One region of the Streptomyces sp. NPDC015144 genome, then DNA from elsewhere that is predicted to be linked to it. Evidence: riboswitches for the same ligand, from Rfam matches in the RefSeq annotation. Region 1 holds a riboswitch; each other region holds the start of a gene.

Region 1 (6,822 bases):
CACGGCCCAGACCGCCGAGATCGAGCAGATGAACAAGATCCTCGACCGGCTCTGACCCGCAGGGGGCGCGGGTTCCCGTACGTCCTTCGTACGGGAACCCGCGCCCCGGCCGCTCAGGCGGAGTCCGCCGGTGCGGCGAGCAGCTCGGCCACCTCCTCGGGGGTGGTCTCCCGCAGCTCCTCGTCGACCAGCAGCCACCGGGTGATGGAGACCGCTTCGAGGAACGGCAGATCGTGGCTGGCGATGAGCAGCGCGCCCTCGTAGGACTCCAGGGCGCTGGTCAGCTGCCGCACACTGGCGATGTCGAGATTGTTGGTCGGCTCGTCCATCATCAGGAGCTGCGGGGCCGGCGCGGCGAGCATCGTGGCCGCGAGCGCGGCACGGAACCGCTCACCGCCCGAGAGGGTGCCCGCCGGCTGCTCGGCCCGCTTCCCCTGGAAGAGGAAGCGGGCGAGCTGGGAGCGGATCTGGTTGTCGGTGACCCCGGGAGCCAGCCGGGCCGTGTTCGCCGCGACGCTCAGCTCCGGGTCCAGCACATCGAGCCGCTGCGGGAGGAACCGCGTCGGGACGAAGGTCCTGGCCTCGCCGGACAGCGGGGCCAGCTCACCGGTGAGCGTGCGCAGCAGTGTCGTCTTCCCCGCGCCGTTGCGGCCGACGAGCGCGATCCGCTCCGGGCCGTTGACCTGGAGCGTGCCCTCGCGCAACCGGCCGAACCGCGGGCGCAGTTCGTCCAGGGTCAGCACGGTCCGTCCGGCGGGCACCGCCGTGTGCGGCAGCCTCACCCGGATCTCGGCGTCGTCGCGGATCGCGTCCGCGGCCTCCTCGCGCCGCTCGCGGGCCTCGTTGAGCCGGTCCTCGTGGAGGCCGCGGAGCTTGCCCGCCGACTCCTGGGCGGACCGCTTGCGGCGGCCCGCCAAAATCTTCGGCAGGCCACCGTCCAGCTCAGCCTTTTTGCCGGTGCGTTGACGCCGGGCCAGCTTCGTCCGGGTCTCCTCCAGTTCGCGCTTCTGGCGGCGCACGTCCGCCTCGGCGGCGCGCAGCGTCCGCCCGGCCGCCTCCTGCTCGGTGGCCACGGCCTCCTGGTACGCGGACCAGCCGCCGCCGTACCAGTTCACCGAACCGGCGCGCAGCTCGGCGATGCGGTCCACGCGCTCCAGCAGTTCACGGTCGTGGCTGACCACGATCAGCACGCCCGAGTGCCAGGAGTCGACGGCTTCGTACAGCCGCCGGCGGGCGAACAGGTCCAGGTTGTTGGTGGGTTCGTCCAGGAGGACGACGTCGGGGCGTTCCAGCAGCAGCGCCGCGAGGCGCAGCAGCACGGTCTCCCCGCCGGACAACTCGCCCACGGTGCGGTCGAGTCCGATGTCGCCGAGGCCGAGCGAGCCCAGGGTCGCCAGGGCCCGTTCCTCCACGTCCCAGTCGTCGCCGATCGTCTCGAAGTGCTTCTCGTCGACATCCCCGGACTCGATGGCGCGCAGCGCCTCGCGCCGTTCGGCGATGCCGAGCGCGTGGTCCACCCGCAGGGTGGTGTCGAGGGTGATGTTCTGCGGCAGGTGGGCGAGGCTGCCGCCGATGGTCACCGTGCCCTCGGACGGGCGCAGTTCGCCGGTGAGCAGCCGCATCAGGGTGGACTTGCCCGCGCCGTTGTTGCCGACGAGCCCGATCCGGCCGCGGCCGACGCTCAGCGAGAGCCCGTCGAAGACCGTGGTGCCGTCCGGCCACCGGAAGGTCAGTGCCGAGCAGGTGAGGGAGGCGCTGGGGGCGGTGGGTGTCGCCATGGATTTCCTCGCAGTCGTGATCGCAATGAAGGGGGGATTCGTATGCGAGCACCACGCGGCGACCGAGCAGCGGAGAAGGATGCGGCTGTCCTGGAAACGAGGGACGGCTCATGCATCGAGGTCGCATCCACGCGGCGGCCACGGGCAGTGCGGAAACACTGCGACGACGTGACAGTCATACGGCGAGAGCCGTACGGCGTGGTGTTCGCGGACCTCAGATGCGCAACGTCCACCTCTATCGGAGACAACAGGACACGAAAACCATAGCGGCAGAGGCAGTGGTTGGCAATGCTCGCCGGTCCGGCGGGGCGGAGCCCGGAACGCCGCTCCCCTCTCCCCGTGGTGCGAGTCACATTTCGCCCCCGACCGCCGTGCCGCATGCCGCGGATCCCTTTGCCCGCAAGGGTCGTCACCGGGTCGGTGTGAGGTGGATTACCGGAAATGAAATGACTTGATCTTGTTGGGCAATTACATGCGGAAAAAGGGTCTTGTCCCCTTCGGATTCTCTCGTCTACGGTCTTCGTCAATCCGGACGGAACGCCGAATCCTGCCGCTGTCCGGAGCATTCCGACCACTCGTGTACGGCAGGAGCGGGGAACCCAGGTACACCGCCGGTCCGGACATCCGGACGGCTCGGGGTGAAGCCGCGTCGACGCGCGGCCGGGCAGCTCCAGCCCGAACCCGACAGCTCACCTCGCAGGCGACGGAGAGGAACCACCATGTCCTTCACCGGTACGCGCCACCGTCGCGCCGCCACCTCGCTGACCAGGGGATTCATAGCCGTGGGTACGGGAGCGGCCGCCCTGCTCCTGCCGCTGCTCGGTGCCCAGGCCGCTTCGGCGGCGCCGACCGCCGCGCCCGCCGCGCGAACCGCGGCGTACACCGACGACCTGGACGGCTGGATCAAGGAGTCGCTGGCCGTCATGGCCGAGCACGGCATCCCCGGCAGCTATGAGGGGATCCACCGCAACGTCATGCGCGAGTCCTCCGGCAACCCGCTCGCCGTCAACAACTGGGACTCCAACGCCGCCGCGGGGACCCCTTCCAAGGGTCTGCTCCAGATCATCGATCCGACGTTCCTCGCCTACCACGTGCCCGGCACGTCGACGGACAGCTTCGACCCCGTCGCCAACATCACCGCCGCGTGCAACTACGCCGCCGACCGGTACGGCTCCATCGACAACGTCAACGGGGCCTACTGAACCGTCACTCCGGGGCGGACCCGGCCGCCCGTTCCGGAGCCGCGCGGGGCGGAACGGGCACCGTGGCCGCCGCCCCGTTCCGTACCGCCTGCACGGCCGCGTCGTGCAGGCGGCGGCTGTCCTCCTCCGAACAGCACGCGACGGGGCTGCCCGCCATGGTGAACCAGTCGATCGCCCCCGAATACTGCACCGTGATCTGGGCCGTGTCCTCGGCCCAGGTCGTGTGCACGGTCAGTTCCCCGGACAGGACACCGACCTCCTCCGTCAGCACGCCGCCGTGCCCGGAGAACACACCACACGTAGTCCATGACGCCCAAGTCATGCATCCAGGCTGGCACCGGGGCGGCGAATGCGCGACCCATGGGCCCCGTGCCCGCGCCCGATGCCGACCGGGGGAAAAATTCCCGGGGTCCGGCCTTCGGTTCCCGCACCCCCCGATCCTTCGACGTCCTCTGCTCAGTTAGCGCCAAATCGTCGAAACTGATCACTAGAACAACGAATTCCGAAGGTGAACACCTCTTGACCTGCGGAACACGTCGGGATTGCATAGCGCGCTGGGAGCGACGAAACCACTCATCACGTCCTCGTCTGGAGGCGATACCGCTCCCGCGCTCAAACACCGCACTTTTTGATCGGAACCGCACGATGACCGACACGCTCAGCGCACCTCAGGCGCTCGCCCCGGCGACCGGCCCCACTCCCCAGAAGCTCAAGCGCTCCATCGGCGTCGTGGGCGGCACACTGCTCACGCTGTCCTGCGTGACCCCCGCCTCGACCCTCTTCGTGGTCGTGCCGGACCTCTTCTCCAGCCTCGGCACGTACACCGCCCTGACCATCGCCATCGGCTCGCTGCTCTGCATCGCGGTCGCCTTCTGCTACTCGGAACTGGGCACCCTCATCCCCAGCGCCGGCGGCGAGTACGCCATGGTGTCGACCATGGCGGGACGGCTCGCCGGATGGCTCGTCTTCGTGCTGTCGCTGCTCGTCGTGATGATCGTGCCCCCGGTGATCTCCATGGGGACGGCCGACTACCTGGCGCCCATCGTGCACATCCCGGCCCCCCTCGCGGGCGCCGGGGTCATGCTGCTGGCCACCCTCGCCGGCCTGCTGGACCTGCGCGCCAACGCGTGGATCACCGGAATCTTCCTGGTCCTCGAAGTGATCGCGGCGGGTGTCGTCGCCGTACTCGGCTTCGCCCACACCGAGCGCGGCGCGTCCTCGCTGGTGCACGGCACGGTCGCCTCGGCCGGCGGTTCCCACTCCACGGTCACCGCGATGATGGTCGTCTCCGGACTCGCCATCGCGCTCTTCATCACGCAGGGCTTCTCCACCGCGGTCTACCTCTCCGAGGAGCTGGAGAATCCCCGCCGCAACGTGGCCCGCACCGTGCTCGCCACCCTCGCCATCTCCACCGCCGTCATCCTGATCCCGGTCATCGCCATCACCATGGGCGCCCCGGACCTGGCGGCCCTGACCTCCGGCGACCTCAGCACCATGGTCACCGCCTGGTCCAACTCGGCGGTCGGCACCTTCGTCAGCCTCTGCGTCGCCCTTGCGATCATCAACGCGGGCATCGTCATGGTCATCCAGAACTCCCGGGTGCTCTTCGCCTCGGCCCGTGACAAGGCGTGGCCGGCACCGGTCAACAACGCCCTGTCCCGGCTCGGCCGGTTCGGCTCGCCGTGGGTCGCGACCCTCCTCGTCGGCGTCCCCGGCGCGGCGCTCTGCTTCGTCAACCTCGACACCCTGTACGGCGTCACCGGCGTCTCCGTCACCGCCATGTACCTGTTGGTCGCCGTCGCGGCCCTGCTCTGCCGCCGCGGCGCGCACCGCGAGGCGCAGGCCTGGCGGATGCCGCTCTGGCCCGCCGTCCCCGTGCTGCTGATCGCCGTGCTGGCGTACATCCTGACCCAGCAGGAGGTCGAGTACCTGCTGTGGACCGGCGGCATCACCGCGGTCGCCACGCTCTACTGGGCGCTTTACCTGCGGCCCCGCCGCGACACCCGCTGGCTGGTCAGCATCCCGGAGGACGCCCGGTCCTGACCCGGGGGCGCGTCCCGTGCGGTGTCCGGCCCGTCGGTGGAGATCCTCCACCGGCGGGCCGGCCCCGTCCGCGCCCGTCGCCCGACCGGGCGCAGCGCCGTCCCGGCGACGGGCGGACCCACCACCCCTTGCCCACAGTGGGACGAGGAAGGTCGTCGGAGCACGGGGAGCGGTGGCGCGATGGGTGTCGAACGGGTCGGAGTCGTCGTGCACCAGGGCCGCCCCGAGGCCGTCGCCGCCGCGGGCGTCGTACGCGACTGGTGCGCCCGCGAAGGGGTCCCCTGCACGGACATCGACGTGTGGCGGGGCGACGGGCACCGACGCGGCGGGCGCGAGGAGGCCGACGTCGCGGGGCACCCCGATCTGATCGTGACGCTCGGCGGCGACGGCACGTTCCTGCGCGGCGCCAGGATCGCCGCCAAGCACGACGGTGCCGTGCTCGGGATCGATCTGGGCCGCGTCGGCTTCCTCACCGAAGTACCGGCCCATGACGTGGTGCGCGCGCTCGACGCCGTCCACCGGGGCCGGGCGGAGTTCGAGGAGCGGATGACCCTGACCATGCGGGCCTCCCGGGTGCTCGAAGTGCCCCCGGACATCGATGCCCTGATGGGCTACGGGCGGCGCCCGATGCTGCCGCCGCCCCAGCCCGCCCCGGACGCGGAGGTCGCGGCGGAGGACTGGGGCGTGGCGCTGGACGTCACCGCCCTCAACGACGTCGTCGTGGAGAAGCTCGCCCGCGACCGCCAGGTGAGCCTCGGCGTCTACATCGGCGGCCGGCTCCTCGCCTCGTACTCGGCCGACGCCGTCGTCATGGCCACGCCCACCGGCTCGACCGCGTACAGTTTCGCCGCCGGCGGGCCGGTGGTCTCGCCCCGGATGGACGCGGTCCTCTTCACCCCCGTGGCGGCGCACATGACCTTCGACCGCACCGTGGTCGCCGCCCCCGACGAACCGATCGCCGTACGGGTCCTGCCGCACTCCGGACAGGCCGCGGTGACCATCGACGGCCAGCTGCGCGGCGTACTGGACGCCGGGGACTGGGTCGGCGTCTACGCGGCACCGCGCCGGCTGCGGATCGTCCGGCTCGGCCCGCACGACTTCTACGGGCGGCTGCGCACCCGGATGCGCCTCACGGACGCGCCCGCCACGGCCGCGGACGGCGAGAGCGCGCCGCTCTTCCGCCACGGCGGCCCGGTCCCGCACGACCTCGCCCACCTCCACCTCGCCCCGTGAGCCACCTGGCCCGACGACCCCTGCCACCGGGCCGGCCGACGCCGATATAGTCGGCCGCCGCAGGAGGGCGGCCCCGGGGGAGGAACAGTGCGTCGCGCTCCGGACCCTCGTCGATGCCCACTGCCCCGTCCCGTCCCCGGTCGAGCCGCCGAGGGCGCCCCGGAAAGGCTCGCCACCCACGGAAGGGGCCACGCGATGCCGGCCGTCCTCGTCCTGCTGCTCTCCGGTACCTGGCTGCTGTCCGGGGCCCTGGTGACCGGGACCGATCCGCTGATCGTCGCCGTGGGCCGCACGGCGGTGTGCTGCGCGGTGCTCACCGCCGTCGCCGCCTCCCGCGCGGACGGCCGGGCCGATCTGCGCAGGGCCGCCGCCAGGCCGGGCACCGTATGGCTGCTGGGCCTGCTCGGCTTCGCCGGATACGCGGCGGGCACCCTTCTGTCCATCTCCCGGATCGGGACCTCGCTGGCCAACGTCGTCGTCGCGCTGCTGCCGTGTGCCACGGTGGCGGTCGGCGCGCTGTTCTTCGGCGAACGCTCCGGGGCACGTCGGGCGACCGGAGCGGTGCT
Region 2 (6,822 bases), on a different contig from region 1:
GGGCAACCCCTCACGAGTTCGAATCTCGTATCCTCCGCCATTGCTCTCACCGGGCAATACGTCGAAGGCCCCCGCAGCTCGCTGCGGGGGCCTTCGACGTTTCCTGTTCCCGAGCCCGGGCCGGAAGCCTTCGTCGAGGGGGAACGGCCGACTCCACGGACGACGCACCCCTCCCCCAGGGGGCCGGGCCCGTCACCTGAGTGAGGGGACGCCCGTTGTGGGGGTGTGAACCCCTACGCCGTGACGTATCCCTTCCCGGCTCACCAGGAGCCGACGAGCATGCCACTCCTGTGTTCTGGACACCGCATCCAGACGACGCTCCTGCATCGACTGGGTACTGGCCAGTGGGACGCCCGCGTACCGGCCGGTCAACTCGTCGGTCTCGCCGAAGCGCTCGACTCGGCGGAGCGGCTGGGTGCCAGGCGCGAGTTCCTCGCGGATTCGGCCCAGGCCCGGGAAATGGAAAAGGTCATGCGCGAAAGGCCGGAGGCCTTCGGAGTCACGGGCAGGGTGGTCCTCGGCGCCGACAACGTCTTCTGGGTTCCGGACGGGACACAGAACAGCGGCACCCTCGATCTTCTCGGGCTGGAGTGCATCGACGGGTACCAGCAGACGGTCCTGGTCTGTCGTCTTGCCGCGGAGCTGCCCGTCGAACATCTGGACCGGGCGGTGCTGGACGTCCGTATCGTCACCGGGGCGACCCGCGAACTCGTCCGGAGCGAGTACGACCGTGCTCACCTCTACTGCAACCCGACCAAACCGCAGGACCTCCTCGTCCGTCACCCCGTCCTGCTCAGGCTCGTCAAGCAGTTCGATGACGACCAGTGCAATTTCAGGCTCCGGCGTGGTGAGCAGCGCGGCCCGCGTCGGGAGGGGTACTCCATCGGTGAGGCGACGACGGCACTCGCGCTGTTCTCACACGAAGCCGACCCCGACCTCGCCCACCGCACGCTTGACGACCAGGGGCGGCAGGAGATCTGGCGGAATCCGTCCGGCCATGCGTTTCGCACGCTGTTCAACAACCACACCCAAGCGACCGGCGTCCGCATCGCCATCACGTACCGACGGTCGATCCTCGGTGTCCTGGAACAGATGCTCCGGACCCGGTCGACCCATCACTGGCACCTGCTGGAGGACGCCCCCGACCTGATCGTCTGGGCGGTCGCCCGCCAGCTGCCGTTCGACCGACTGCACTGCGACCAGCGTGATCCTGCGGCGCCGGCGTGGGAGGAGATCCTCGACACCGAGGTGCCCGCGCTGACCCGACGAACCGCCGAGCTTCTCGTCCGTGCGTACGAGAAGCTCCGGCCGAAGGGCGTCCACAAGAAGGCCGAGGTGCGTGAACTTTCGTACTGGCACAAGCTGCTCGAAGTCGCGGGCATGAACCACCGGCGCGAAAGCTCCCCGTTGGTTCCGGAAAACCCCTGATCTCCGGAGCGGACAAGCCGCGTTGGTGAGGTCTCGGTCGGCGGGCCCAGCGGCTCGGAGCACCGACGGACGGAAAAACCGGTGGCCCCCGTACGGGGGGAACGGGTGCCACCGGAGTTGGGGAGGCTCGTGGGCCTCGGGGTGGGGTCAGCGGGTGAGGGTGGCGACGCCGGCCTGGGCGAACTTCTCGTCGAGGTCGCCGGAGGGGGCTCCGGCGACGCCGATGGCGGCGATCGGGGCGCTCTTGGCGGTGACGGGGGCGCCGCCGGCGAGGAAGAGGGTGCCGGGGATGTCCTTGAGGGTGGGGGCGTTGGCCAGGCGCTTGGCGAGCTCGGAGGTGGGGGCGTTCCAGGAGACGGCGGTGTACGCCTTCTTCACGGCCGACTCGTAGGCCTGGGGGCCGGCACCGTCGCCGCGCAGGGTCAGGATGGTGTTCCCGTTGCGGTCGACGACGGCGACCGAGACCCGCTGGTTCTCCTTCTTCGCCGCGTCCAGCGTCGCCTGCGCGGCCCTCGTCGCCGCCTCCAGCGTCAGGTGCGTGCTCTGCTGGAGGTTGCGGTTCTTGGTGTCGGTCTTGACGGTGGCGGCGGGGGCGGCGGCCGGGGCGGAGGCACTGGCGGAGGCGGCCCCGAACGTACCGGCGACGACGGCGGCGGCGACACCGGTCAGGACACGGGCGCGCAGCGACAGCTTCTTCATGGTGAACGACTCCTCGGATTCGGCCAGGGGGTTCGGGGGTTTCCACGTTCCCGCTCTGACATCCATCCTCAAGCCGTGTCCGGCCCGTACCCGTCGGCCTGCGGGCTCCCTTCCGGGCCCTCGACGGACGACGGGCGGGTCCACCGATCGGTTGATGCGCCCCCGCGCAGGGCCCCGATCGGCCGATGCGCCCCCGCGTACGCCCGTAGAGGTGCGCGCGTGAGCGCTCAGGCCAGGAGCTTCGTCTTCGCGCGCTGGTACTCCTCGTCCGTGAGCGCGCCCCGGTCCCTGAGTTCGGAGAGCTTCGCCAGGTCGTCGGCGTGGCTGCCCCGGGTGCCGGTTCCGCCCGGGCCCGCGTCGGGGGAGTTGGCGGCGTCGCGGACGTACGACCTGAAGGCGCGCTCGCGGTCCTGCGCGTCCTTGATGTCGTGCTCGGCCATGGCCGGGCCCCGGAAGATCAAGTACAGCAGAACGCCGAGGAACGGCAGGATCAGAACGAGGATCAGCCAGCCGGCCTTGGCCCAGCCGCCGAGTTCGTGGCTACGGAAGATGTCCGTAATGATCTTGAACAGCAGGAACAGCCACATGACCCAGAGGAAGAACACCAGCATGGTCCAGAAGAGGTTGAGCATGGGGTAGTCGTCCACGGATCTCTCCTCGGTCGGCGCGCGCGTTCCGCACGGTGACGAACAGGGGTAAATCAGTCATATCACCGCATATCTGGGCTCGCCTGTTGTCCGTCGACGGCCGGTCGGTGGACCGGGTGGTCAAAAGGGCGTCGGGGATGGCGTAGAGTTGGGTTCACCGACGCGGGGTGGAGCAGCTCGGTAGCTCGCTGGGCTCATAACCCAGAGGTCGCAGGTTCAAATCCTGTCCCCGCTACTGAAGAATCGGGCCCGGTACGCATACAGCGTGCCGGGCCCGATTCGTTTTCTCCCGGGCCTGAGCGGGTACCTCCTTCGGCCGACGCGGAGTCGCCGCCCGTTCCCGCTCCGGTGAGGCTGGGGGACGGGGCGCGGCGCCGTCCGCGGCCGCGTGTGTACCGGGCAGGAGACCACAGGTGTGGAAGTGGGAGAAGAGGCGCGGTCGGCCCGCCGGGGGTGACACCCGCGGCCGGAGTTTCGTCCGTACGCTGCCCGCGCTGATGATCCTCGGCGGACTGCTCTTCGACGGCCTCACCCCGCAGACCTTCACCGCCATTCCGTTCTTCGTGGCAGCGCCGCTGATCGCCGCCCCGTTCTTCTCGCTGACCAGCACCATCCGGACCGCCGTCGCCTCGATGCTGGCGGTCATCCTGTTGCGCCTCTACAGCAGTACGTTGCCGGAGGTCGTGCCGCTGATCGAGCTGCTCACCCTGGCCACGGTCTCGGTCCTCGCGGTCGTGATCAACGGAGTGGTGCGGCGGAGCAACGAGCAACTGGCCTCCGCGCGGTTCATCGCCGAGACGGCCATGCGCGCGGTGGTGCCCCAGCCGGCCGCCCGGATCGCGGGCCTCCAGGTCGCGGCGCGGTACGAGGCGGCGCAGGCGGACGAGTACGTCGGCGGCGACCTGTTCGCCGTGGCGGACACCCCGCACGGGGTGCGGATGGTGGTCGGGGACGTGCGCGGCAAGGGGCTCGGGGCCGTGGAGACGGTCGCGGTGGTCATCGGGGCGTTCCGCGAGGCGGCCGAGCAGGAGCCTTCGCTGGCGGACGTGGCGGGCCGACTGGAGCGGGCGTTGTCCCGGGAGGAGGCGCGGCGGGGTGGGCTCGACGTGCTCGAAGGCTTCATCACCGCCGTACTGGCCGAGATCCCGGCCGGGCTGTCCCGGGTGCGGGTCGTCAACCGGGGGCACCCCGAGCCGATCCTGCTACACCCGGACGGGGCGCTGGAGGTGCTGCGGCCCTCGGTGCCCGCGCTGCCGCTCGGCATGGGGCTGGGGGCGTGGTCGGAGCGGACGGATGAATGGGAGCTGCCGGACGGGACGACGCTGCTCCTCTACACGGACGGCCTCTCCGAGGCGCGGAACGCCGAGGGGGTCTTCTACGACCCGGCGGCCCGGCTGCGCGGGCGGATCTTTCCGGGGCCGGAGGAGCTGCTCTCGGCGCTGACCGACGACGTACGCCTGCACACCGGCGGCGAGACGACCGACGACATGGCGCTGCTCGCGGTGGTACGTCCCGCGCGGGGGCAGCCGGACCGGCGCCGGACCGTGCGGATCGTGGGCGCGGAGCAGGATCGAACGGGCGGTGAGCAGGGTTGAACGGGCGGGGCCGGGGCGAGCGGGTGGGGGCGGGACTGGACGGGCGCGGGGCGGGACTTGACGGGCGCGGGGCGACTGGGTCGAACCGCCGCGAGGCGATGCCACCGTGCGTAATCGAAGGACGCCGCTCCGCATAACATTTGACACAACGTCAGAAATGAGTCGGCCGCTGAGTGGCGGTCAAGTGGGCCTGTTGGTCTGGCTATGTCCAGTAAAGTCCAGGCCAAAGACGTGAACGATCAGTGGGAACAGCTTGGAATGCGGCCCCGGTGTCTATTAACGTTCGATAACGCAGCGCGGTCGTCCCAGCCGTCATCAATGGCGGCGCCGTGCGCGAGCGCCGAATTCCGCAAGGGAACCGGGGAACCACCATCATGGGGTGAATCGGACACCTGTGTCTCGTGAGAGACGGAGGTGCCCGTAGGAGACCTTCCTGCTCCGAACCCGTCAGCTAACCCGGTAGGCGAGAAGGAAGGAAAGGAGTGCGCCCCCGTGGCGTCCAACAAGCCTGCCCCAGAAGCCCCTTCACGGTTCCAGGGCGATCACGGCGATTACGGCACCGGCTACGGCGTTGCCGACTACGGCTACGGCACCGGCCTCGACGCCGACCGCACCGCTGAGTTCACCACCGACTTCCGTTCCGACGCCGGCGACGGCGAGGCCGAGCGCGGCTGGAGCGAGTGGAACCCCACGGAGGAGACGGTCCGCCCGGTGCGCGGCCGGCACCGTGTCGCCAAGCAGCGCACGGGACTCGCCCGCAGCTCCACGGTCCTGGGCGTCGGCGTGATTGCGGCGGTCGGCGCGGGCGGCATGGCCACCGCGCAGGGCAAGCCCCCGGTCTCCATCTCGGTGCCGGACGCGATCACGAACAACCTCCCGGACGCCAAGTCCCTGCCCGGTGTGGGCGCCCTGTTCTCCGACGGGTCCGAGACCGACGGAGCGGACCAGGCCGTCACCGCCCCGCTCACCACCGCCGGCATCACCACCGCCGAGGCCGAGCAGGGTGCCACGGACGCCGGTGAGGCGCTGCGCGCCCGCATTCTCCAGCAGGCCGAGCAGCAGCAGGACGCGGCCGCCGCCGAGGCGAAGGCGGCCGAGGAGAAGGCCGCCGCCGAGAAGGCCGCCGCCGAGGCGAAGAAGCAGCAGGACGCGGCCGAGGCCAAGGTCGCCGCCGAGAAGAAGAAGGCGGAGGAGGAGGCCAAGAAGAAGGCGGAGGCCCTGCGGCTGGCCAAGCTCGCCGCCAGCTACTCCCTCCCGACCTTCTCGTACACGATCACCTCGACCTACGGCCAGGCCGGGTCGATGTGGTCCTCCGGCCACCACACCGGCCTCGACTTCGCCGCCCCGACCGGCACCCCGATCAAGGCCGTCCACAGCGGCACGATCAAGTCGGCCGGTCTGGCCGGTTCGTACGGCTACCGCACCGTGCTGGAGCTGGACGACGGTACGGAGATCTGGTTCTGCCACCAGTCGTCGATCGGTGTCAGCGTGGGCCAGAAGGTCACCACCGGCGAGACCATCGGCCGGGTCGGTGCGACCGGCAACGTGACCGGTCCCCACCTCCACCTGGAGGTCCACACCCCCGACGGTTCGGGCATCGACCCGATGGCCTGGTTCCAGAGCAAGGGCCTCAACCCCTGATCCGTCCTCCGGACACCGCTCCCCGGGCCGGTTCCTCCGGTGCCGGGGCCGGTGCGTCCGGCCCGTGGACCCCGGCAGCCCCGACGCTCTCCCCCCGACGTCAGGGCTGCCGGTCCTTTTCCCGCTCCCGACCCCGTCCGCGGGCGATCCCGTCCGCTGCCGACCCCGTCCGCGGGCGTCCGTCCGGGGCGTCCGTTCGGGGGACGGGAACGGGAACGGTCCGGCGCGAACGGAATAGCGGGCCCGCCGGGGTTCGTTGATCCACCCATGACTTCTCTTCGCCCGCTGGGCTCCTCCGGTCTCCAGGTCTTCCCGCTCGCACTCGGTGGCAACGTGTTCGGCTGGACGGCCGACGAGGCACAGTCCTTCGCCGTGCTGGACGCGTACACCGCGGCCGGGGGCAACTTCGTCGACACCGCGGACGGCTACTCCGCCTGGGTTCCGGGCAACAAGGGCGGGGAGTCGGAGACGGTCATCGGGAAGTGGCTCGCCTCCCGCTCCGACCGCGACGACCTCGTCATCGCCACCAAGGTCTCCACCCACCCCGACTACAAGGGGCTCGCCCCGGCCAACATCAAGGCCGCCGCCGAGGCGTCGCTGCGCCGGCTCGGCACCGACCGCATCGACCTCTACTACACGCACTTCGACGACGAGTCCGTGCCGGTCGAGGAGATCATCACCGCCCTGGACGAGCTGGTGAAGGAGGGCAAGGTCCGGGAGATCGCCGCCTCCAACATCAGCCCCGAGCGGCTCCGGGCCTCCCTGGACTTCTCCGAGCGCGAGGGCCTGGCCCGCTACGTCGCCCTCCAGCC
Region 3 (6,822 bases), on a different contig from region 1:
AGGGACGTCGCGTCGGCCATCCGGCACTCGGTGTACCGCATGGCGGCGGGCGGGTCGTCGTTCCCGAGCGAGCCGAAGTTCCCGTGGCCGTCGACCAGCGGGAGCCGCATCGAGAACGGCTGCGCCAGACGGACCAGCGCGTCGTAGATCGACGCGTCGCCGTGCGGGTGCAGCTTGCCCATGACCTCGCCGACGACGCGGGCGCACTTCACGAAGCCGCGATCGGGGCGCAGGCCCATCTCGTTCATCTGGTAGACGATGCGGCGGTGCACCGGCTTCATGCCGTCGCGGGCGTCGGGCAGGGCCCGCGAGTAGATCACGGAGTACGCGTACTCGAGGAAGGAGCCCTGCATTTCGTCGACGACGTCGATGTCGAGGATCTTCTCCTCGAAGTCGTCCGGCGGCGGGGTCTTCGTGCTGCGGCGGGCCATCGCTGCTGCGACTCCTTCACGGATTCTGTTCGGGCAACCTCAGGTTCTGACGCGGACCATTGTGGACCGCCGCACTGACAACCCCGACCTCGACCCGTCCCAAAGGGTGTCCCGGACCGCGCCGGAAGGGCCTTCCGACCCGGCGGGGACGGGGAGCGACCCTCTTTCCCGCGAACTTCCGTGGAACGGGAACTTCGCCAGGTGTCCGTCCGCTTGCTTAAAGTGGCAGGTCTCGCAGGAATCCAGTATCGCGATCGAAGGGACGTACATGCCCATGGGTCACACGGCCACCGCTCAGGCCGGCTCCGGCGGCTTGACAGCGACCGAGCACCGCCTGGCCAACGGCCTGCGCGTGGTGCTCTCCGAGGACCATCTGACCCCGGTCGCCGCGGTCTGTCTCTGGTACGACGTCGGCTCGCGCCACGAGGTCCAGGGGCGCACCGGCCTGGCTCACCTCTTCGAGCACCTGATGTTCCAGGGCTCCGGCCAGGTCAAGGGGAACGGCCACTTCGAGCTGGTGCAGGGGGCCGGCGGCTCGCTCAACGGCACCACCAGCTTCGAGCGCACCAACTACTTCGAGACCATGCCCACGCACCAGCTGGAGCTGGCCCTGTGGCTGGAGGCGGACCGGATGGGCTCGCTGCTCGCCGCGCTCGACGAAGAGTCCATGGAGAACCAGCGCGACGTCGTCAAGAACGAGCGCCGCCAGCGGTACGACAACGTTCCCTACGGCACGGCGTTCGAGAAGCTGACGGCGCTCTCCTACCCGGAGGGCCACCCGTACCACCACACCCCGATCGGCTCGATGGCCGATCTGGACGCCGCGACCCTGGAGGACGCGCGCGCCTTCTTCCGCACCTACTACGCGCCGAACAACGCGGTGCTCTCGGTGGTCGGCGACATCGACCCCGAGCAGACCCTCGCCTGGATCGAGAAGTACTTCGGGTCCATCCCGTCCCACGACGGCAAGCAGCCGCCGCGCGACGGCACGCTCCCGGAGATCATCGGTGAGCAGCTGCGCGAGGAGGTGCGCGAGGAGGTTCCGGCGCGTGCCCTGATGGCCGCCTACCGGCTGCCGCACGACGGCACCCGTGAGTGCGACGCGGCGGACCTCGCGCTGACCGTCCTCGGCGGCGGCGAGTCCTCCCGGCTCCACAACCGTCTGGTCCGCCGTGACCGTACGGCGGTGGCGGCCGGCTTCGGACTGCTGCGGCTGGCCGGCGCGCCCTCGCTGGGCTGGCTGGACGTGAAGACGTCCGGCGGCGTGGAGGTTCCGGAGATCGAGGCCGCGGTCGACGAGGAGCTCGCCCGGTTCGCCGCCGAGGGCCCCACGCCCGAGGAAATGGAGCGCGCGCAGGCCCAGTTGGAGCGCGAGTGGCTGGACCGGCTCGGTACGGTCGCCGGGCGCGCCGACGAACTCTGCCGGTTCGCGGTGCTGTTCGGCGACCCGCAGCTCGCCCTGACCGCGGTGCAGCGGGTGCTCGACGTCACCGCGGAGGAGGTCCAGGCGGTCGCCAAGGCCCGGCTGCGCCCCGACAACAGGGCGGTGCTGGTCTACGAGCCGGTCGAGGCGGCCGAGTCCGCGGACAGCGACGACACCGACGCGCAGGAAGGAGCCGGCAAGTGACCGACGCGGCGACTGGAGTTTCGATGCAGTACCACCCGCAGCCGGCCCCGGGCGTCGCCCGCCCCTGGGCCTTCCCCGCGCCGGAGCGGGGCGCCCTGCCCAACGGTCTCACGGTGCTCCGCTGCCACCGCCCCGGCCAGCAGGTCGTGGCGGTCGAGATCTTCCTCGACGCCCCGCTGGAGGCCGAGCCCGAGGGGCTCGACGGCGTGGCCACGATCATGTCGCGGGCGCTGTCCGAGGGCACCGACAAGCGCACCGCGGAGGAGTTCGCGGCCGAGCTGGAGCGCTGCGGCGCCACGCTCGACGCGCACGCCGACCACCCCGGTGTCCGGGTCTCCCTGGAGGTCCCGGCCTCCCGGCTGGCCAAGGCGCTCGGGCTGGTCGCCGAGGCGCTGCGGGCGCCCGCCTTCGCCGACAGCGAGATCGAGCGGCTGGTGCGCAACCGGCTCGACGAGATCCCGCACGAGCAGGCCAACCCGGCCCGCCGCGCCGCCAAGCAGCTCTCCAAGGAGCTCTTCCCGGCCGAGGCGCGGATGTCGCGCCCGCGCCAGGGCACCGAGGAGACGGTGGAGCGGATCGACGCGGCGGCCGTCCGGGCCTTCTTCGACGCCCACGTCCGGCCGTCCACCGCGACCGCCGTGGTCGTCGGCGACCTGACCGGCATTGACCTGGACGCCCTGCTCGCCGACACCCTCGGCGACTGGTCGGGCGAGGCCGCCGCGCCCCGCCCGGTGCCGCCGATCACCGCCGACGACACCGGCCGGGTGGTGATCGTCGACCGTCCGGGCGCGGTCCAGACCCAGCTGCTGATCGGCCGGATCGGTGCCGACCGCCACGACAGCGTGTGGCCGGCCCAGGTGCTCGGCACCTACTGCCTCGGCGGCACGCTCACCTCCCGCCTCGACCGGGTGCTGCGCGAGGAGAAGGGCTACACGTACGGAGTGCGGGCCTTCGCCCAGGTGCTGCGCTCGACCGCTGCGGACTCCGCCTCGGGCGCCACCGGCGCCGCGATGCTGGCCATCAGCGGTTCGGTGGACACGGAATCCACCGAGCCGGCGCTCAAGGACCTGTGGACGGTCCTGCGGACCCTGGCCGCCGAGGGCCTCACCGACGAGGAGCGCGAGACGGCGGTGCAGAACCTGGTGGGTGTCGCGCCGCTGAAGTTCGAGATGGCGGCCTCCGTCGCGGGCACCCTCGCCGACCAGGTCGAGCAGCATCTGCCGGACGACTACCAGGCGCAGCTGTACGCCCGCCTCGCGGAGACCGGCACGGTCGAGGCGACCGCGGCGGTCGTCAACGCCTTCCCGGTCGACCGGCTGGTCACCGTCCTGGTCGGTGACGCGGCGCGGATCGAGGAGCCCGTCCGGGCCCTGGGCATCGGCGAGGTGTCGGTCGTCACCGGCTGACCCGCCGGCTTCTCGGCCCTTCCCGGCTCTCCCCTGCCACGGACCGGTACGGGGCAGGGGAGAACCGGTGGACAGCAGGGCATGGGTGCGGATCCCGCAAGCAAGATGTGCGGGATCCGCACCTTTTGTCCGTTCCGTGGTGAGGTTGCCCGTCTGCCCTGTGGGATGCGCTACAAAATGGCCTGTCCGTTTGGTGGATGTAAGTGCCCCCGTTTAGCGTCGGCTCGACTGTTCGTCACTCGTATGCCGCATCAGGGGCGTACCGGACAGTCATCGCCGAGTCCCCGTCCGGCGCGAGCCCGGGGAGCCGGGGACCCATGTAGTCCCTGGGGTGAATCGGACGCCTGAGCCCCGAGAGGCCGGGGTGTCCGTAGGAGACCTTCCTGCTCCGAACCCGTCAGCTAACCCGGTAGGCGAGAAGGAAGGAAAGGACCAGCCACTTCATGGCGTTCACCCGTGCCACGGGGAAGCATCGTGCCCCGAGCCGACTGACGCGCAGGGGCGCGAAGGCCGTCGGCGTCGCGACCCTCGCCACCACCGGTGTCATCGGCGGTCTGGCCGCCCCGGCCGTCGCCGCGGAGTCGGAGTCCGCCGCTGTCGAGGACACCGGCCTCACCCAGGTCCTCACCATCGAGAAGACCCTTGCCGAGCGGATCGGCGCCCAGGCCGACGCACAGGCGAGCCAGGCCGTCGCCACGGCGAAGGCCAAGGCCGAGGCGCACAAGAAGGCTGAGGCGCGCAAGAAGGCCGAAGCCAAGAAGAAGGCCGAGGCGAGGGCGGCGGCGGCGGAGCGCGCCGCCGAGTCCCGCGCCGGTACGGCCCGCGTCGCCCGGTCCGCCGAGCGCACGGTGCCGGGAGCCTTCCGTCTCCCGGTCGCCGGTTCGTACGTCACCACCGGCTACAAGTCCGGCGGCTCGCTCTGGTCCTCCGGCAGCCACTCGGGCGTCGACTTCCACGCCGCCTCCGGCAGCTCCGTCGTCGCCGTCGGCGCCGGTACGGTCGTCGAGGCCGGCTGGGGCGGCGCGTACGGCAACAACATCGTGCTCCGGATGACGGACGGCACGTACACGCAGTACGGCCACCTCTCCTCGATCGGGGTGTCGGTCGGCCAGAGCGTCGCCGCCGGCCAGCAGATCGCCCTCTCCGGCTCCACCGGCAACTCCACCGGCCCGCACCTCCACTTCGAAGCCCGCACGACGCCGTCGTACGGCTCCGACCTGGACCCGGTCGCGTATCTGCGCGCCCACGGCGCCGCCCTCTGACGGACGCTCCACCGAAGGCCCCGGACCCGCGCGTCCGGGGCCTTCGGCATGCCTGCCGCACGGTGCGGGTGACCCCTCGCCCACGCGACCGCTCCCCGACGTCACCGCTCTCCGATGCGACCGGTCCGCGGCCGGAAGATATTCATCGATTCCCGCCCGGCATCGGAAATGCCGCCGCATTGCAATAGAGTCACGGAACAGGTGTTGGGCGGCCGCGTTTCGCGGGCATTGAGGCGGAGGTTCGGGCATGCGCATTCCCGCGCATTCGGTAAGCACAGCGATTCGTGACGACATCGTCTCCGGAGTCTTCGCGCGCGGCAGCCGGCTCACGGAGGAGGTGCTGGCCCGCCGGTACGGGGTGTCCCGCGTCCCGGTCCGCGAAGCGCTGCGCACCCTGGAGTCCGAGGGCTTCGTGGTCTCCCGCAGGCACGCGGGCGCCTGCGTCGCCGAGCCCACCGACCTGGAGGCGGCCGACCTGCTGGAGGTCCGGACGCTGCTGGAGCCGCTGGGTGCCGCCCGCGCGGCGCGCCGTCGCACCGAGGCCCACCTCAAGGTGTTGCGCGGCCTGGTCCGCCTCGGCCACGACCGGGCGCTGCGCGGCGAGGGCGAGGACCTGCGCCCACTGGGCGGCTGGTTCCACGAGACGCTGGCGCAGGCGTCCGGCAGCCCCGGCCTGATCGCCCTGCTCGGCCAGTTGCGGCACAAGATCGCCTGGATGTACGTGGTCGAGCCCCCGGACCGGCCGGTGGACTCCTGGGCCGAGCGCGGGGCCATCGTGGACGCGGTGGCGCGCGGCGACGCGGACCGGGCCAGGGCGCTGGCTGCCCATCACGCGGAGCGGACCGCCGCCGCGCACCGGCTGCGGCCCCGCCCGCCCGGCCCGCGCGCGGGAAACCCGGTGAGGGGGCCGCAACATCCCGTAAACAGTGCGGGTGTCCGCACTTAACAAGCGCACCGTAGAAAGAGAGGTGCTCCGGTCCGGCCGGGATATTTCCCCGGCAGGCGGGGAGGGATTTTCCCGTGGTCGAAGGTGGAATTCATCCGCTGGTGGAAGGGGAGGAATCCCCGCTATCCCTTTCCTTTCCGGCGGAATTAGTCGCGGCATGAAAAAGCCGCGGCTCCGGTTCACGGTGCCGCGGCTCTCTCGGAGAGGGTGCCTCAGACGGTCTCCGGGAGCTCCTCGAGTCCCTCGGCGACCAGCTTCGCCAGACGGTCCAGAGCGGCCTCGGAGTCGTCCGCCTCGGAAGCGAGCACGATCTCCTCGCCGCCCTGCGCGCCGAGCCCGAGCACCGCGAGCATGGACGCGGCGTTCACCGGGGAACCGTCGGCCTTGGCGATCGTCACGGGGACGCCGGAGGCCGTGGCGGCACGGACGAAGATGGAAGCGGGGCGGGCGTGCAGGCCCTCGGCCCAACCGACGTTGACGCGGCGCTCAGCCATGGTTCTGCCCTTCAGGAATCACTAGTTGTCTAGACCATTCTCGCACGTGGTGCGCGGTGCTCCGGCCGAGCCCCGGGACGCCCGACGACGTGCGTGGTGCCCCTTGATCGGCTCTCCCAGACTGCCCCGGCCCCGGTACGTACGCGACCGCTGGCGGAGTCGTACGCTTTGCCCATGGAGCCCGCCCCGGAGCAGAGCCCGCCGCATGCCTATCCCGCCCACTGGGAGGCGGACGTGGTGCTCCGCGACGGTGGCACCGCGCGGATCAGGCCCATCACCACGGACGACGCCGAGCGGCTGGTCAGCTTCTACGAGCAGGTCTCCGACGAGTCGAAGTACTACCGGTTCTTCGCCCCGTACCCCCGGCTGTCCGACCGGGACGTGCACCGCTTCACCCACCACGACTACGTCGACCGGGTGGGGCTCGCCGTCACGGTCGGCGGCGAGTTCATCGCGACCGTCCGCTACGACCGGATCGACGAGCGGGGCAGGCCGGCCTCCGCCCCCGCCGACGAGGCCGAGGTCGCCTTCCTGGTCCAGGACGCGCACCAGGGCCGGGGTGTGGCCTCGGCCCTCCTCGAACACATCGCGGCCGTCGCCCGCGAGCGCGGCATCCGCCGCTTCGCCGCCGAGGTGCTGCCCGCCAACACAAAGAT

The links. A riboswitch is a leader RNA that binds a small molecule or an ion and turns the genes downstream of it on or off. The one in region 1 is predicted to bind cyclic di-AMP.
Region 2: linked by a shared signal. The riboswitch ahead of ACF08W_RS32105 (M23 family metallopeptidase) and the one ahead of ACF08W_RS02740 (transglycosylase SLT domain-containing protein) in region 1 are both predicted to bind cyclic di-AMP.
Region 3: linked by a shared signal. The riboswitch ahead of ACF08W_RS28435 (M23 family metallopeptidase) and the one ahead of ACF08W_RS02740 (transglycosylase SLT domain-containing protein) in region 1 are both predicted to bind cyclic di-AMP.

Annotation. Positions count from the first base shown of each region.
Region 1 is NZ_JBIBUU010000001.1:623,989-630,810, forward strand. It holds gene ACF08W_RS02730 (DUF305 domain-containing protein) at 1-55, shown strand, start outside; gene ACF08W_RS02735 (ABC-F family ATP-binding cassette domain-containing protein) at 114-1,778, opposite strand; cyclic di-AMP (ydaO/yuaA leader) riboswitch at 2,307-2,494, shown strand; gene ACF08W_RS02740 (transglycosylase SLT domain-containing protein) at 2,498-2,980, shown strand; gene ACF08W_RS02745 (hypothetical protein) at 2,985-3,302, opposite strand; gene ACF08W_RS02750 (APC family permease) at 3,626-5,023, shown strand; gene ACF08W_RS02755 (NAD(+)/NADH kinase) at 5,204-6,256, shown strand; gene ACF08W_RS02760 (DMT family transporter) at 6,452-6,822, shown strand, end outside.
Region 2 is NZ_JBIBUU010000027.1:65,156-71,977, forward strand. It holds tRNA gene ACF08W_RS32075 (tRNA-Ser) at 1-40, shown strand, start outside; gene ACF08W_RS32080 (hypothetical protein) at 280-1,428, shown strand; gene ACF08W_RS32085 (heme-binding protein) at 1,576-2,127, opposite strand; gene ACF08W_RS32090 (SHOCT domain-containing protein) at 2,355-2,774, opposite strand; tRNA gene ACF08W_RS32095 (tRNA-Met) at 2,936-3,009, shown strand; gene ACF08W_RS32100 (PP2C family protein-serine/threonine phosphatase) at 3,188-4,369, shown strand; cyclic di-AMP (ydaO/yuaA leader) riboswitch at 4,698-4,850, shown strand; gene ACF08W_RS32105 (M23 family metallopeptidase) at 4,862-6,010, shown strand; gene ACF08W_RS32110 (aldo/keto reductase) at 6,278-6,822, shown strand, end outside.
Region 3 is NZ_JBIBUU010000020.1:105,768-112,589, forward strand. It holds gene ACF08W_RS28420 (DNA topoisomerase (ATP-hydrolyzing) subunit A) at 1-431, opposite strand, end outside; gene ACF08W_RS28425 (M16 family metallopeptidase) at 700-2,058, shown strand; gene ACF08W_RS28430 (pitrilysin family protein) at 2,082-3,464, shown strand; cyclic di-AMP (ydaO/yuaA leader) riboswitch at 3,729-3,894, shown strand; gene ACF08W_RS28435 (M23 family metallopeptidase) at 3,908-4,726, shown strand; gene ACF08W_RS28440 (GntR family transcriptional regulator) at 4,974-5,672, shown strand; gene ACF08W_RS28445 (HPr family phosphocarrier protein) at 5,885-6,166, opposite strand; gene ACF08W_RS28450 (GNAT family N-acetyltransferase) at 6,341-6,822, shown strand, end outside.